Regions from separate parts of the Bradyrhizobium sp. GW821-FHT13H05 genome, predicted to be linked through region 2. Evidence: riboswitches for the same ligand, from Rfam matches in the RefSeq annotation. Region 2 holds a riboswitch; the other holds the start of a gene.
What was found. A riboswitch is a leader RNA that binds a small molecule or an ion and turns the genes downstream of it on or off. The one in region 2 is predicted to bind glycine.

Region 1 (8,860 bases), 170 kb from region 2:
TACCGCGAGCACCAGAAGGGCAAGGAGACCTCGACCAACTCGATCGCGTCGATCTTCGCCTGGACCCGTGGCCTGTCGCACCGCGCCAAGCTCGACAACAACCCGGCGCTCGCCAAGTTCGCCGCGACGCTCGAGAAGGTCTGCGTCGACACCGTCGAGGAAGGCTACATGACCAAGGACCTCGCGCTGCTGGTCGGTGCCGACCAGCGCTGGCTCTCGACCACCGGCTTCCTCGACAAGGTCGCCGAGAACCTCACGAAGGCGTTGGCGTAAGCCACCGTCCGCAATTTCGCCCGACTGGGCCAGACATCATCACGGGCCGCGTCTCTGAGCGCGGCCCGTTTCTTTTTTGAGAGCTTTCGCGGAGACCCCCATGTTCATCAAGCTTGCTGCCCCCACCCTGCTGCTCGCGGCCCTGATCGGGCCGGCCACCGCCGCTGAGACCCTGCCCGACGCCATCGCCGCACCGGGCGAGACCGTCGTGCTCAGCGTTCACGCCGAGGGCGCGCAGGTCTATGAGTGCAAGGCGGCCGCCGACGGCAAGCTTGCCTGGGTCTTTCGCGAACCGGTCGCGACCTTGCTCTCCGAGGGCAAGACCATCGGCCGCCACTATGCCGGGCCGAACTGGGAGCACGCCGACGGTAGCGCCGTGGTCGGCAAGGCGATCGGCAACGCACCGGGTGCGACGGCCGCCGATATCCCCTGGCTGAAGCTGGACGTCGCCTCCCGCCGCGGCAGCGGCGTGCTGACGCCTGTCACCACCGTCCAGCGCATCAACACCCATGGCGGCAAGCTCGACGGCGCATGCGACAAGGCCGGCGATTTCAAGAGCGCGCCCTACTCGGCGGATTATGTTTTCCTGAAGAAGGGCTGAGGCCGATGCTCTTCATGGTGATCGAACGCTTTAGGGATCGCGACCCCATCCCGGTCTACCGCCGGGTGCGCGATGAAGGCGTCAAATTCCCTGATGGCCTCAAATATCTCGGCAGCTGGATCGAGCCCAATTTCGACCGCTGCTTCCAGCTGATGGAATGCGACGACGCCCGCCTGCTGCAGGAATGGGTGCTGAACTGCCAGGGCAATGGCATGACCTTCGAGATCGTGCCTGTGGTGCCCAGCAAGGAGACGCGCGAGGTCGTGGCGCCCTTCCTCGACCGGGCGTGACGGCTACGCGCCGGGGCCCTCTTCCGGTTCGGCCTGCGCCAGTTCGGCCGGCGCGAGATCGCCGGTGTCGGCGAGCCGCGCCTTGGCGGTGGTATGGACGTGCTCGGCCAGCGTCGGCATGCGCTCGATCAGGGCATGAAAATCCTGGGCGTCGAGCACGAGCAGCCGGGTCTTGCGCGTCGCCGTGACCGTGCCGCTGCGTTTCGTTTTGTGCAGCAGCGCGATCTCGCCGAAGAAGGTGCCGTCGGTGAGCCGCACCTGCTGGCTCGGCAGCGCGATCTCGACCTCACCGGCGGTGATGAAATACATCGATGAGGCGGCATCGCCGCGGCGAACCAGGACCTCGCCCTGCTCGATGGTGCGCGCGCGGAGCAGCCGCATGATGTCGGCGATCTCCGAGGCCGACAGATGCGAGAACAGCGGCACCCGCGCCAGCATGCCCCACGTCACCACGAAGTCGCGCCGCTTCACCTCCTCGGCAAAGGCGGTGGAGATGATCGCGACCGGCAGCGCGATCATGGCAAAGCCCGCGATGATGGTGAAGACGGAGATGAACTTGCCGAGCGCCGTCACCGGCACGACGTCGCCATAGCCGACGGTGCCGAGCGTCACGATCGCCCACCACATCGCCTGCGGGATGGTGCCGAGCTTGTCCGGCTGCACGTCGCGCTCGATAGCGTAGAGCAGCGAGGCAAACGTCAGCACCGCACCGATCAGGATGACGATGCAGCCGATCAGCGCGCGCCGCTCGGCATGCACGGCGGCGAGCAGCGAGCGCATCGCCGGCGAGTACCGTATCAGCTTGAAGAACGGCAGCACGCCGAGCCCGGCCAGCGTCGCGTGCCGGCCCGTGGCGAGCACGATCGCAGCGGGCAGGAACGCCATGAGATCGATGATGCCGAGCGCGGAGAAGGCATAAGAGAGCCGGTCGGACAGCGCGGACGCCTTGCGCTGGGTATGTCCGGCCACGGTCCACATCCGCGCGGCATATTCCAGCGCGAACACGATCACGGCCAGGACTGCGACCGTGCTGAACAGCGTGTCGAACCGCGCGTCCAGATCCGGCACCGAAGCGAGGATCATCGCGACCACGTCGAGCACGATGACGCCGATGATCAGCTGGATGAAGCGCGATCCGGCCGAATAGGCCAAGGGATCGTGCTCGAGCAATTCGTAGAGGCGATCCCGCAAGTTGGGATCGCGAAGCCCAATTCCTCGCGGAACGAGGCGCATCGGCGTTTACGCACCCGCCGATTTTTGTTCGAGAATGGCTTTTTCGATCGCCGCGAGCGCCTCGGTGGCCTTGGCGCCGTCGGGGCCACCGGCCTGCGCCATGTCGGGCCGGCCGCCGCCGCCCTTGCCGCCGAGCGCTTCGGACGCAACGCGCACCAAATTCACGGCGTTGAAGCGCGCGGTCAGGTCGGCGGTGACGCCGACCACGATGCCGGCCTTGCCGTCCTCGGTGACGCCGACGATGGCGACGACGCCGGAGCCGATCTGCTTCTTGCCGTCGTCGGCAAGGCTCTTGAGATCCTTCATCTCGATGCCCTCGACCGCGCGCGCCATCAGCTTGACGTCGCCGACTTCGCGCACGCCGCTCGCTGCGCCATTGCTGCCGGCGGACGCGCCGCCCCCCATTGCCAGCTTCTTGCGGGCATCGGAGAGCTCGCGCTCGAGCTTCTTGCGCTCATCCATCAGCGCGGTGATGCGCGCCGGAACGTCGTCGATCGAGGTGCGCAGCTCGTTCGCTGCCGTCTTCGCCAGCGCCATGGTCTCGTTGGCGTGCCGGCGCGCGTAATTGCCGGTCAGCGCCTCGATGCGACGCACGCCCGAGGCGACCGCGCTCTCGCCGGTCAGCGTGATCAGGCCGATATCGCCGGTGCGTCGCACATGGGTGCCGCCGCAGAGCTCGACTGACCAGCCGAGCGCATTGGTGCCGCGCTCACGCGCGGTCCGCCCCATCGAAACGACGCGAACCTCGTCGCCGTATTTCTCGCCGAACAGCGCGCGCGCGCCGGCCTCGCGGGCCTCGTCCACGCCCATGACGCGCGTCGTGACCTCGTCGTTCTCCAGCACCACGTCGTTGGCGATGTCCTCGACGCGGGCAAGCTCTTCCGCCGTGATCGGCTTCGGATGCACGAAGTCGAAGCGCAGCCGGTCCGGCGCGACCATCGAGCCGCGCTGGGCGATGTGATCGCCGAGCACCTGGCGCAGCGCCTCATGAATGAGATGCGTCGCCGAGTGATGGGCGCGGATCGACGAGCGCCGGCCGTGATCGACCTCGAGCTGCAGCGCGGTGCCGAGCTTCAGCTCGCCGCTCTCGACGGTGCCGACGTGAACGAAGAAATCGCCGAGCTTCTTCTGGGTATCGGTGACGCGGAACTTGATGCCGCCCTCTCCCAGCAGCACGCCGGTGTCGCCGACCTGGCCGCCGGATTCGGCGTAGAACGGCGTCTGGTTCAGCACGATCGCCCCTAGCTCGCCGGCCTTGAGGCTGGTGGCTTCCTTGCCGTCCTTCACCAGCGCGGTCACCACGCCTTCGGCGCTCTCGGTCTCGTAGCCCAGGAATTCGGTCGCCCCGAGCTTCTCGCGCAGCGGGAACCAGATCGCCTCGGAGGCGGCCTCGCCAGACCCCTTCCAGGACTCGCGCGCCTTGGCCTTCTGTCGCTCCATCGCGTCGGTAAACGAGGCCTGGTCAACGCCGATGCCGCGCGACTTCAGCGCGTCCTGCGTCAGGTCGAGCGGGAAGCCATAGGTGTCGTACAGCGTGAAGGCGACGTCGCCGTCGAACATGTCGCCCTTCTTCAAGGACGCGCTCTTCTCGTCGAGGATGGCCAGGCCGCGCACCAGCGTCTTGCGGAAGCGGGTTTCTTCCAGCCGCAGCGTCTCCTCGATCAGATTCTCCGCGCGCATCAGGTCGGGATAGGCCTGGCCCATCTCACGGACCAGCGCCCAGACCAGGCGATGCATCAGCGGCTCTTTCGCACCGAGCAGCTGCGCATGGCGCATCGCGCGGCGCATGATCCGGCGCAGCACATAGCCGCGGCCCTCGTTCGAGGGCAGCACACCGTCGGCGACCAGGAAGGCGGAGGAACGTAAGTGGTCGGCGATGACGCGGAACGAGGCCACCGTCTGCTCGTTCGGCCCGCTGCCGAGCGCCGACGACGTCGCGTCGATCAGATGACGGAACAGATCGGTCTCGAACACGCTGTCGACGCCCTGCATGATGCAGGCCATGCGCTCCAGGCCCATGCCGGTGTCGATCGAGGGACGCGGCAGATCCACGCGCTCCTCCTTCGTCACCTGCTCGTATTGCATGAACACGAGATTCCAGAATTCGAGGAAGCGGTCGCCATCCTCCTCCGGCGAGCCCGGCGGGCCACCCCAGATATGGTCGCCGCGATCGATGAAAATCTCCGAGCACGGGCCGCACGGGCCGGTGTCGCCCATCGCCCAGAAATTATCGGAGGTCGGAATGCGGATGATGCGGTCGTCGGAGAAGCCGGCGATCTTCTTCCACAGAGAGGCCGCCTCGTCGTCGGTGTGGTAGACGGTGACGAGCAGCTTGTCCTTCTTGAGCCCGAAATCCCGGGTGATCAGCGTCCAGGCCAGCTCGATCGCGCGCTCCTTGAAATAGTCGCCGAACGAGAAGTTGCCGAGCATCTCGAAGAAGGTGAGATGGCGCGCGGTGTAGCCGACGTTGTCGAGGTCGTTGTGCTTGCCGCCGGCGCGCACGCATTTCTGCGACGTGGTGGCGCGCTGATAGGGCCGCTTCTCGACGCCGGTGAAGACGTTCTTGAACTGCACCATGCCGGCATTGGTGAACATCAACGTCGGATCGTTGCGCGGCACCAATGGCGAGGACGACACGATCTCGTGGCCGTTCTCGGCAAAGAAGTTCAGAAAGGTCGACCTGATCTCGTTGACGCCGCTCATGTTCATCCAATCGGGTGTGCCAGAGCATGATCCGGAAAAGTGTGAAGCGGTTTTCCGGAAAGATCATGCTCAAACAAAGAGCTAAAGCGCGATGACTCTCATCGCGCTTTAGGACCCGCTTTACTGCCATCCAAACCGGTGATTTGGGCTGATATCTGCGGGCCAAAGCGCTTTTAGACAAGGCCAGCTTCGCTGTCCAGAAACTGTGCAACGTGATCAGTGGGTTGCCGTATCAGCGCAATCCCGTTGAAAGGCGCTCGCGCCGCGTTGACAGGCTTGGCCGGCCTGTGGTCTGTACCCATCTGTATCGTACGGCCACGTCGGGAGAGACCGGCATTGGTGCCGGCGCCGAAGGAGCAACCGCCCCGGAAACTCTCAGGCAAAAGGACCGCGTGGCTTTGACGACATCTGGAAAGAGGCGCCGGCGGGCTTAGGTCCGGACTGCGTCCGCCGACGGGATAATACTCTCAGGCACAGCGACAGATGGGGCTTCGACTGGTTGCTTCCGGGGAATCGTCCCCGGGGAACCGCCGAGGGCCCCGTAATGCCAGTGCGCGACGACCAAGATTCCCTGAAAAAAACGCCCCTTCACGGGTTTCACGTCTCCCTCGGCGGCAAGATGGTGCCGTTCGCGGGCTATGACATGCCCGTGCAGTACCCCGCAGGCGTGCTGAAGGAACACCTTCATACCCGCTCCTCCGCCGGCCTGTTCGACGTCTCCCATATGGGCCAGATCGCGCTCAGGCCGAAGTCGGGCAAGGTCGAGGACGCCGCCCGCGCGCTCGAGCGGCTGGTGCCGCAGGACATCGTCGCGATTGCACCGGGCCGGCAGCGCTACGCCCAGTTCACCAATGAAGATGGCGGAATTCTCGACGATCTCATGGTGGCCAACTTCGGCGATCACCTGTTCCTGGTCGTCAACGCCGCCTGCAAGGCAGAAGACGAGGCGCATCTGCGCGCGAATCTCTCCGGCGACTGCATCATCGAGCAGCTTGCCGACCGCGCGCTGATCGCATTGCAGGGCCCGAAGGCGGAATCGGCGCTGGCGAAATTATGTGCAGAGGTATCAGCCATGAAGTTCATGGACGCCGGCCCGCACAAAGTTGCCGGTCTCGCCTGTTTCGTCTCGCGCTCCGGCTACACCGGCGAAGACGGTTTTGAGATTTCGGTGCCCGCCGCCGACGCCGAGCGCCTCGCCAGGACGCTGCTGGACAATCCCGACGTGATGCCGATCGGCCTTGGTGCTCGCGACAGCCTGCGGCTGGAAGCCGGGCTCTGCCTTTACGGCCACGACATCGACACCGAGACCACGCCGGTCGAGGCCGCGCTGGAATGGTCGGTGCAGAAGAGCCGCCGCAGCGGCGGCGCCCGCGCCGGCGGTTTCCCCGGCGCCGAAAAGATCCTCGCTCATTTCGATCACGGCGCGTCCCGACGCCGCGTCGGCCTGCTCGCCCAGGGCCGCGCGCCGGTGCGCGAGGGCGCGCTGCTGTTTGCGGACGCGAGCGCGGGCGAGCCGATCGGAAAGGTCACGTCGGGCGGTTTTGGCCCGAGCCTGAATGCACCGGTTGCGATGGGCTATGTGCCCACCGCAGCGAGCGCGCTCGGCACACAAATCTTCGCCGAGGTGCGCGGGCAACGCCTGCCGCTCACCGTCGCCGCCATGCCCTTCGTGAAGAACACCTACAAACGCTGAGGACAAGACAATGACCACGACGCTGTACACCTCCGACCATGAATGGCTCGCCATCGACGGCGATGTCGCCACCGTCGGGATCACCGACTATGCGCAGTCCCAGCTCGGCGACGTCGTGTTCGTCGAGCTGCCCAAGGTCGGCCGCGCGCTGAAGAAGGCGGAAGCCGCAGCCGTCGTGGAATCGGTGAAGGCCGCTTCCGACGTCTACGCGCCTGTCACCGGCGAAGTGCTCGAGACCAACGCCGAGCTCGCGAGCGAGCCCGCGCTGGTCAATTCGGACGCGCAAGGCAAGGCCTGGTTCTTCAAGATCAAGATTGCCGACAAGGGCGAGCTCGGCGGCCTCATGGATGAAGCCGCGTACAAGGCCCATACGGCGTGAAGATATGAGCCGAGCCGTCGCCACGGACTCCCTGTCATCGTCCGCGAAAGCGGACGATCCAGTACGCCGCGGCCCATCGGCCCAATCACTACTGCCTGCGTTTACTGGATGCCCCGCCTTCGCGGGGCATGACAACGACATCTAAAGCGAGGACCCATGATGACCGCGCACCGCAAATCCAACGGCGACACCGCCACTTTCGTTCGCCGCCACATCGGCCCCTCCGCGCGCGACGTCACCGCGATGCTCGAGACGGTCGGTGCCAAGAGCGTCGACGCGCTGATGGCCGAGACGCTGCCGGCCTCGATCCGGCAGGCCGCGCCGCTCGATCTCGGCAAGCCGCTCAGCGAGACCGAGGCGATCGCGCATATGGCGGAGCTCGCCGCCCAGAACCAGGTCTTCACCTCGCTGATCGGACAAGGCTATTCCGGCACGATCCTGCCCGCGGTGATCCAGCGCAACATTCTGGAGAACCCGGCCTGGTACACGGCGTACACGCCCTATCAGCCCGAGATCAGCCAGGGCCGGCTGGAGGCGCTGCTCAACTTCCAGACCATGATCTGCGACCTCACCGGGCTCGACGTTGCCAACGCCTCGCTGCTCGATGAAGCAACCGCAGCGGCCGAAGCCATGGCGCTCGCCGAGCGGCACTCGCAGGTCAAGGCAAAGGCCTTCTTCGTCGACAAGGACGTGCATCCGCAGACGCTGGCGGTGATGCGCACCCGCGCCGAACCGCTCGGCTGGCATCTGGTAGTCGGCGATCCCCTCACCGATCTCGACACATCAGACGTGCTCGGCGCGCTGCTGCAATATCCGGGCTCTTCGGGCGCGGTGCGCGACCTCCGGCCCGCGATCGCTAGCCTGAAGGCCAAGGGCGCACTCGCAATCGTGGCCGCCGATCTCCTGGCACTGACGCTGCTCGCCTCGCCCGGCGAGCTTGGCGCCGACATCGCGATCGGCTCGGCGCAGCGCTTCGGCGTTCCCATGGGTTATGGCGGGCCGCACGCGGCCTATATGGCGGTGCGCGATGCCTTGAAGCGCTCGCTGCCCGGCCGCATCGTCGGCCTCTCCGTGGATTCGCGCGGGATGCCGGCCTATCGCCTCGCGCTGCAAACCCGCGAGCAGCACATCCGCCGCGAGAAGGCGACCTCCAACATCTGCACCGCGCAGGTGCTGCTCGCCGTGATCGCCTCGATGTATGCGGTCTATCACGGCCCCGAGGGCCTCATCCAGATCGCGCGCAATGTGCATCGCCGTGCCGCCGTGCTTGCGGCCGGCCTGCGCAAGCTCGGCTTTGCGCTGCAGTCGGACAGCTTCTTCGACACGCTGAGCGTCGATGCCGGCGCCAAGCGCGCCGAGATCGTCGCGCGCGCGGCTGCCGAAAAGATCAATCTCGGCGTCGGTGATGCCGACTTGCGCATCGCGCTCGACGAGACCACCACGCCCGCGACGGTCGAAGCCGTCTGGCGCGCCTTCGGCGGCACGCTTGCCTATGCCGAGATCGATGCCACCACGCGCGAAGCGCTGCCGGAGGCGCTGAAGCGCACCACCGGCTTCCTCACCCATCCGGTGTTCCACGCGCATCGCTCGGAGACCGAGATGCTGCGCTACATGCGCAAGCTCAGCGACCGCGACCTCGCGCTCGACCGCGCGATGATCCCGCTGGGGTCCTGCACCATGAAGCTGAA
Region 2 (8,860 bases):
ACCACCTTGCCGCCGGCGGTCCAGCTCGCCGGCTCCTTGCGCGGCAAATAGTCGGTGTTCTTGACATAGATCGACTTCACCCCGGGCTGGAATTCAGCCTGCACGAACTTGAAGGGGCCTGAGCCGATCTGCTCGGGGATCTGCTTCTCCACCGGCGTCTCGGCGAGACGCTTCGGCATCATGAAAGCGACCCGCGAGGACGGCTTGCCGATCGATTCCAGCACAAGCGCGTACGGCTCCTTCAGCTTCAGCGTGATGGTCTTGGGGTCGGTCGCCTCGATGCTCGCGGTGAACAGCATCATCTGCTGCCCCATGCCATCGACGGCGGCCCAGCGCTTCAGGGAGGCAACGCAATCCTCCGCGGTGACGGGCGTTCCGTCATGCCACTTCAGACCGTCACGCAGCGTGAAGGTGTAGGTCAGCTTGTCGTCGGAAATCTTCCAGTCCGCCATCTGCGGCTGGATCTTGAAGTTCGCATCCGTCGCGATGAGCGTGTCGTAGACCATGTAGCCATGGTCACGCGAGATGTAGGCGCTGGTGAAGATCGGATCGAGGATGCGCAGATCCGAATGCATCACGGCGGTGATGGTCTTGCCTGCCGCAAGAACTGGCGAGGCCAGTGCCGCAAGCGCCGCGACTGAAAGCGCAAATGTGGAGGCGAACGACCGATGCCCCCGACGCATGAATTCGAACATTGAAGTTCTCCTGGCGAGCGGCTGGCGGGCGGCGCCGCGTGATGGTCGGGACCGAAGGCGCGCTAACGCGCCCTCGTCTTACTCGGACTTATCGACGTTCCAGAACAGCGGCGTTGCGGGGCCGTCGAGCACACCGCTCAGCGATTTGCGCCAGCCGCTCGGCAGCAGATACTGTCCCAGCGGAATGTAGATGACCTGCTCATAGGCTTCCTTCTGGATATCCGCCGCGATCTTCTTCTGCTCGTCGATCGAGGGCGCGCGGACGAAGGCGTCCTTGAGCTGCTCGATCTTGGCGTCTTCCGCCCAGCCGAACCAGCCGCCCTTCTTGCCCTGGCCGCCGATCGAGAGGTTGGCGATCGGGTTGGAGACGTCGGCCGCGACCCAGTTGGTGAAGAACATGTTCCAACCGCCTTCCTTCGGCGGCTTCTGGCTGGCGCGGCGGCTCACCACCGTCTGCCAATCGGTCGCTTGCAGGTCGACCTTGAAGCCCGCTTCACGCAGCAACTGGGCCGCAACGATCGGCTGCGCCTTGAGCGTCGTGACGTCGCCAGGCGCCATGATCACGACCGGGGTGCCGTCATAGCCGGACTCGGCGAGCGCCTTCTTGGCTTCCGCCATGCCATTGCCCTTCACCAGGGTCTCCGCGCCGACCTCAGTCGCGAACGGCGTATCGCACACGAAGAAGGCGCCGCAGATCTTCTGATATTTGGCGTTGCCGATGAGTGCGTCGAGAATGTCCTTCTGGTTGATCGCCAGGAAGGCGGCACGTCGCACCTTCACGTTGTCGAACGGCGGATAAAGGAAGTTCATCCGGCCAAGCGTCTGAAAGCCGAACTTGTTCGAGACCTCGATCGTGATCTCCTTGTTCGCCTCCAGCAGCGGGAGCATGTCGTAAGGCAGGTTCTCCATGAAATCGATGTCGCCCGACTGCAGCGCGTTCACTGCGGTCTGCGAGTCCGGCATGGTGATCCATTCGACGCGGTCGACCTTCACCACCTTGCCGCCGGAGGTCCAGCTCGCCGGTTCCTTGCGCGGCACGTAATCGGTGTTCTTGACGTAGACCGCCTTCACGCCCGGCTGGAATTCCGACTGCACGAACTTGAAGGGACCGGAGCCGATCTGCTCCGGGATCTGCTTGTCCGGCGGCGTCTCGGCAAGGCGCTTCGGCATCATGAAGGCGACGCGCGAGGACGGCTTGCCGATGGAGTCGAGCACGAGGCCGTAGGGCTCCTTCAGCTTCAGCGTGATGGTCTTGGCGTCGGTGGCCTCGATGCTCGCGGTGAAGTCCATGAGCTTCTGGCCCATGCCGTCGACCGCGGCCCAGCGCTTGAGCGAGGCGACGCAGTCTTCCGCCGTCACCGGTGCGCCGTCATGCCACTTCAGACCATCGCGCAGCGTGAAAGTGTAGGTGAGCTTGTCGTCGGAGATCTTCCAGTCCGCCATCTGCGGCTGGATCTTGAAGCTCGAATCGGGCGCGATCAGCGTGTCGTAGACCATGTAGCCATGGTCACGCGTGATGTAGGCGGTGGTGAAGATCGGATCGATGATACGCAGATCCGAATGCATCACCGCGGTGATGGTCTTGCCGGCCGCGAGCACTGGCGAGGCCAGTGCCGTGGAAAGCGCGACGACCGATAGCGCAAGTTTGGAGGCGAACGCGCGACGCCCCCGGCGCATCAACTGGAACATAGAAAGTTTCTCCTGACGTGAAACTGTTCAAAGGCGGATTACTGGTTGAGCATCCGGTTCGTTCTTTAGGCGACCTAAGCTCATGCAATGCCTTTATCTTTTCGAGACTTGCAGACAGTCTTGAGCGCGTCAATCCGGTTTCGCTGCAGGCCCAAGCGGCGCGCGCACGGGCTCCACAAAGATCGGTTAAGCTCTACAACGCTTTCCGCTTGTCCTGCCCCGCGCCGATGCAATGCGCGTTCCATCTTTCGCAGCTTGAGAGACATTAAGATGAATCCAGCCAATCTCCCCTTCGATTCCGAGGCCATGCTCGAGGGCCTGCGCACGTGGGTGGAATGTGAAAGCCCGACCTGGGACGCCAGCGCGGTGAACCGCATGCTCGATATCGCGGCGCGCGACATGGCAATCATGGGTGCGACGATCGAGCGCATCGCCGGCCGGCAGGGCTTTGGCGGCGTCATCCGCGCGCGCTTTCCGCATCCGAAGCAGGGCGAACCAGGGATCCTGATCGCCGGGCACATGGATACCGTCCACCCGGTCGGCACCATCGAGAAGCTGAGATGGCGGCGCGAGGGCAACAAGTGCTACGGCCCCGGCATCTACGATATGAAGGGCGGCAACTATCTCTCGCTGGAAGCGATCCGGCAGCTGGCGCGCGCCTCGTTCATCACGCCGCTGCCGATCACCGTGCTGTTCACACCGGACGAGGAAGTCGGCACTCCCTCGACGCGCGACATCATCGAGGCGGAAGCCGCCCGCAACAAATATGTGCTGGTGCCGGAGCCCGGCCGCGCCGACAACGGTGTCACCACGGGACGTTACGCCATCGCGCGTTTCAATCTCGAAGCGACGGGACGCCCGAGCCATGCCGGTGCGACGCTGTCGGCGGGACGCTCGGCGATCCGCGAGATGGCGCGGCAAATTCTCGCGATCGACGCGATGACCACGGAGGATTGCACCTTCTCGGTCGGCGTCGTGCACGGCGGCCAATGGGTCAATTGCGTTGCCACCACCGCGACAGGCGAAGCGCTCTCCATGGCCAAGCGTCAGGCCGATCTCGACCGCGGCGTCGAAAGAATGCTGGCACTGTCAGGCACGGCCAATGACGTCACCTTCAAGGTCACGCGCGGGGTGACGCGTCCGGTGTGGGAGCCGGATGCCGGCACGATGGCGCTCTATGAAAAAGCGCGCGGCATCGCCGAACAGCTTGGCGCGAAGCTGCCGCACGCGAGCTCCGGCGGCGGCTCCGACGGCAACTTTACGGGCGCGATGGGCATCCCGACGCTCGATGGCCTCGGCGTGCGCGGCGGCAATGGCCATACGCTCGAGGAGTTCATCGAGGTGGATAGCCTGGTCGAGCGCGGCCGGCTGATGGCGGGATTGCTGGCGACACTGACGTAACGGCGCAGCCGTCATTCCGGGATGGTCCGAAGGACCAGACCTGGAATCTCGAGATTCCGGGTTCGATGCTTCGCATCGCCCCCGGAATGACGAACGCTGCACTGCACAATGCGTTGGCAGTCACGGGCGAAATTTAGCCTTGTCTAAAAATGAGGCGTATCGTACTGCTCGCCCGTCCACGCGACGATGCGGGAGAGATCGCAACGAAGGTTTTCAGCTTTTGTTGCGGCGCCGACGGAGCAACCGCCCCGGAAACTCTCAGGCAAAAGGACTGTATCGTCAGGACGATCTGGAGAGAGACGGCACGGCTTGAACGTCGTGACGTCCACCGAAGGGGATAGTCCGTTGCAAGGTCCGCAACGGATCAAGCTCTCAGGTAACCGTGACAGATGGGGCGCCGCTAACGGCCTTGTGGCCGGCGGTTAGCCGACTCTAACTCACGGGAGCCCCGAACCTGCCATGACTCATATCGCCATCATCGGCGCCGGTATCACCGGCGTGACGACAGCCTATGCCCTGCTCGAACGCGGTTACACGGTGACGGTGCTCGACAAGCACCGCTACGCCGCGATGGAGACCTCGTTCGCCAATGGCGGACAGCTCTCCGCCAGCAATGCCGAAGTGTGGAACAGCACTGCCACGATCCTGAAAGGGCTGCGCTGGATGTTCCGGCGCGACGCGCCGCTGCTGATGAACCCGCGGCCGAACTGGCACAAATATTCGTGGATGAGCGAGTTCGTCGCCAATATCGGCAACTACCGCGCCAACACGGTTCAGACCACGCGGCTCGCAATCGAAGCCCGCAAATATCTGTTCGAGATCGCGGCGCGCGAAGGCATCGAGTTCGATCTCGAACGCCGCGGCATTCTCCACATCTATCACGACAAGAAGGGCTTTGAATCCGGCCTGAGCGTCAATGCGCTGTTGCAGGAAGGCGGCCTCGATCGCCGCCCGGTGACATCGGAGGAAATCCGCACCATCGAGCCGACGCTGCGCAAGGACTACTATGGCGGCTTCTACACGCCGTCGGATGCGACCGGCGATATCCACAAATTCACCCGCGGGCTCGCCGAGGCCTGCAAGCGTCGCGGCGCGACCTTCATTCACGAGGCCAACATCGACTCGATCGCGCGCGCCGGCACAGGCTTCGTCGTCGCCTGGGACGATCTCTCCGCAAGCGACGCGGTCGCCTCCGCACGCGGCACGCTGAAGGTGGACGGCGTCGTGGTCTGCGCCGGTGTGGCGAGCCGCCACTTCGCGGCCCTGCTCGACGAGCGCGTCAACGTCTATCCCGTCAAGGGCTATTCGATCACCGTGCAGCTCGACACGGCAGCGAGCCGCGACGCAACGCCGACCGTGAGCCTGCTCGACGAAGCCGCCAAGATCGTCACCAGCAGGCTCGGCGCAGATCGTTTTCGTGTTGCCGGCACCGCCGAGTTCAACGACTTCAACCGCGACATCCGTGCCGACCGCGTGCAGCCGCTGGTCGATTGGGTGCGCAGCAACTTCCCCGCTGTCGAAACCTCGCGCGTCATCCCATGGGCCGGACTGCGGCCGATGATGCCGAACATGATGCCGGTGGTGCGCGCAGGCCGGATGCCCGGCGTATTCTTCAACACCGGCCACGGTCATCTCGGTTGGACCCTGTCGGCGGCCACAGCGCAGATGATCGCCGGGACCATCGACGGCTGGCGCGGCCTCAACGCGCCGCCCGCCGTGCCCTCACATCAGGTTGAACTTGCGGTTGAGCGCGAGCTACGCCGTGCATCTTGAGTGGTCGCAAACCGATGCGGGGCGGCCCCTTGTGACCGCCCTGCCCTTGGCACACAATTTGCCCCGAAAGGTCGGCATATCCGGCCGGCTTTCCCAGCCCGAATGACAGGCGCGCATGATAGACACGAACGAATCCACGGGCGCCTTGGCGCCCCGCAAGTTCCGCAGCCGGAGATAGGTGCATGCTAGGTTATCTCATTCGCCGCGTTCTGGCCGCGGTACCCGTGATGGGCGTCGTCGCGCTGTTCGTGTTCCTGCTGCTGCGGCTGACGCCGGGCGATCCCGCCGCGATCCTCGCCGGCGACAACGCAACGCCTGAGCGGCTCGAGCGCATCCGCGACTCGCTCGGCCTCAACGAGCCCCTGATCGTGCAGTTCATCACCTGGGTGAACAAGCTCTTGCACGGCGACCTCGGGACGTCGCTGATCTCCAACCTGCCGGTCATCAAGATGATCAGCCAGCGCGTCGAGCCGTCGATCTCGATTGCGCTCTCGACCATCATCCTCGCCGTCATCGTCGCCGTGCCCTTGGGGGTCATCGCGGCGTGGAAGCACGGCACCTGGATCGATCGTTTCGTGATGGGTCTCTCGGTGCTCGGCTTCTCGGTGCCGGTGTTCGTGGTCGGCTATGTCCTGATCGAGGTGTTCGCCATCGACCTGCGCTGGGTGCCGGTGCAGGGCTTCCGCAGCATCTCCACCGGTTTCGGCCCGTTCTTCGAGCGCATCGTCCTGCCGACCTGTGCGCTGTCCTTCATCTACATCGCGCTGATCGCGCGCATGACGCGCGCAGCGATGCTTGACGTGCTCGGCGAAGACTACGTGCGTACGGCACGCGCCAAGGGCATCAACGAGGTCGCGGTGATGATGCGGCATGCGCTGCGCAACGCCGCCGTGCCCGTGATCACCGTGATCGGCACCGGCTTTGCGCTGCTGATCTCCGGCGTCGTCGTCACCGAGAGCGTGTTCAACATCCCCGGCATCGGCCGCCTTACGGTGGATGCCGTGCTGGCGCGCGACTATCCGGTGATCCAGGCGATGATCCTGCTGACGTCGCTGATCTACGTCGTCGTCAATCTCCTGATCGACGTCGCCTACACGCTGCTCGATCCCCGGATCCGGTACTAGGGCTAAGGATAACAACAACAATGTCCGTCGATAGCCTCCCCCAGTCGTCCATTCCGATCACGTCGCCGCTGCGGCCGCGCTTTGGATTCCTCACCTCGACGCCGATCATCGCGGCGGCCACGGTCCTGCTCACATTGATCGTGCTGATCTCGATCCTGGCGCCGCTGATCGCGCCGCATGATCCGATCCAGCTTGCGCCGTCGCAGCGGCTGAAGCCCTCGTCCGCGCAATTCCTGCTCGGCACCGACGCCTATGGCCGTGACCTGTTGTCGCGCGTCATTTATGGCGGTCGCATCTCGCTTCTGATCGGCATCGGCTCGGCGATCCTGTCGATCGTCATTGGCCTTGCGATCGGCCTCGTCTCCGGCTTCTTCAAGCTGGTCGATTCCGTGATGATGCGCATCATGGACGGCCTGATGGCGATGCCGAGCATTCTGCTCGCGATCGCCGTGGTGTCCCTGTCCGGCGCCAGCCTCTGGACCGTGCTGATCGCGATCACCATCCCCGAAGTTCCGCGCGTGGCGCGGCTGGTACGCTCGGTCGTGCTGTCGGCGCGTGAGGAGCCCTATGTCGAAGCGGCGATCTCGGTCGGCTCGTCCTTGCCGAAGATCATGTGGCGGCATTTGATGCCGAACACGATCGCGCCGCTGATCGTGCAGGGCAGTTACGTCTGCGCGTCTGCGATCCTCACCGAAGCCATCCTGTCCTTCCTCGGCGCCGGCATCTCGCCGGAGACGCCGACCTGGGGCAACATCATGGCCGAGGGCCGCCAGTACTTTCAGCTCAAGCCGACGCTGATCTTCTGGCCGGGCCTGCTGCTCTCGATCGCCATCCTCAGCATCAATTTGATCGGCGACGCCGCCCGCGACGCACTCGATCCGCGCATGAAGCAGCGGGAAGGCAAGTGATGAACGATCAAGCGATGACCAACCCCATCCTCGACATCAACAACCTGGTCGTGTCCGTCGGCAAGAAGCCGAAGGGCGCCAACATCATCGACGGCATCTCGATCCAGGTGCACAAGGGCGAGACGCTATGTCTCGTCGGCGAAAGCGGCTCGGGCAAGTCGGTCACCTCGCTCACCACGATGGGCCTGCTGCCGAAAGGCACGCTGGTTCCGACCGGCGGCAGCGTCAAGCTGGTCGGCGAAGAGATTCTCACCGCGACCGACCGTCGCCTGCGCCAGCTCCGCGCGACGCAGATGGCGATGATCTTCCAGGAGCCGATGACGGCGCTCAATCCGGTCGTGCCGGTCGGCCGCCAGATCGACGAGGTGCTGCGCGCCCACACCAATCTCGATGCGAAAGCGCGGAAGAAGCGCATCCTCGACATGATGGAGCAGGTCCGCCTGCCCCAGGTCGAGCGCATCTTCGCCTCCTACCCGCACCGCCTCTCCGGCGGCCAGCGCCAGCGCATCATGATCGCGATGGCGCTGGTGCTGGAGCCGAAGCTGCTGATCGCCGACGAGCCGACCACCGCGCTCGACGTCACCACGCAGAAGCAGATTTTGACCCTGATCCGCGACCTCCAGCGCGATCACGGCACCGCCGTCTTGTTCATCACCCACGACATGGGCGTGGTCGCCGAGATCGCCGACCGCGTCGCGGTGATGCGACAGGGCCGGTTGGTCGAGACCGGCCCGCTCGACACCGTGCTGCGCAATCCGACCATGGAGTACACCCGCAATTTGCTCTCTGCGGTGCCGAGCCTGGTGCCGCGCGCGGCGCGGCCCGAGACCAGGGAACCGGTGGTGCTGGAGGCCAATGAGCTCAGCAAGGTCTACAAGGAGCGCGCCTTCTTCGGCAAAGGCCGCGAGGTCGTCGCCGCCGACAAGGTGACGCTGACGCTGCGCAAGGGCCGTACGCTTGGCATCGTCGGCGAGAGCGGCTCCGGCAAGTCGACCGTTGCGCGCTGCATCGTGCGCCTGATCGATCCGACCTCCGGCGGCGTGCGCCTCGCCGGCCGCGAGATCTCCGACATCTCGCGCCGCCTGCTCCAGCCGCACCGGAAGAAAATCCAGATCGTGTTCCAGGATCCCTACCGTTCGCTCAATCCGCGCGTCACCGTCGGCGAGAGCATCGCGGAAGGCCCGATCAATTACGGCACCTCGCATGCCGATGCGATGAAGCGCGCCCGCGAATTGCTCGAACTCGTCGGCCTGCCCGCGGACGCCGTGAC

Region 1: linked by a shared signal. The riboswitch ahead of gcvT (glycine cleavage system aminomethyltransferase GcvT) and the one ahead of AC1RR3_RS11960 (D-amino acid dehydrogenase) in region 2 are both predicted to bind glycine.

Annotation. Positions count from the first base shown of each region.
Region 1 covers NZ_JBXAPO010000003.1:467,010-475,869, reverse strand. Annotated here, with positions in the region: gene AC1RR3_RS11105 (NADP-dependent isocitrate dehydrogenase) at 1-273, shown strand, start outside; gene AC1RR3_RS11100 (DUF3455 domain-containing protein) at 374-874, shown strand; gene AC1RR3_RS11095 (DUF3303 domain-containing protein) at 880-1,164, shown strand; gene AC1RR3_RS11090 (cyclic nucleotide-gated ion channel) at 1,168-2,397, opposite strand; gene alaS (alanine--tRNA ligase) at 2,404-5,100, opposite strand; glycine riboswitch at 5,412-5,500, shown strand; gene gcvT (glycine cleavage system aminomethyltransferase GcvT) at 5,645-6,793, shown strand; gene gcvH (glycine cleavage system protein GcvH) at 6,804-7,172, shown strand; gene gcvP (aminomethyl-transferring glycine dehydrogenase) at 7,332-8,860, shown strand, end outside.
Region 2 covers NZ_JBXAPO010000003.1:639,865-648,724, reverse strand. Annotated here, with positions in the region: gene AC1RR3_RS11975 (ABC transporter substrate-binding protein) at 1-695, opposite strand, end outside; gene AC1RR3_RS11970 (ABC transporter substrate-binding protein) at 774-2,384, opposite strand; gene AC1RR3_RS11965 (M20/M25/M40 family metallo-hydrolase) at 2,655-3,785, shown strand; glycine riboswitch at 3,965-4,069, shown strand; glycine riboswitch at 4,073-4,176, shown strand; gene AC1RR3_RS11960 (D-amino acid dehydrogenase) at 4,245-5,558, shown strand; gene AC1RR3_RS11955 (ABC transporter permease) at 5,741-6,682, shown strand; gene AC1RR3_RS11950 (ABC transporter permease) at 6,703-7,590, shown strand; gene AC1RR3_RS11945 (ABC transporter ATP-binding protein) at 7,605-8,860, shown strand, end outside.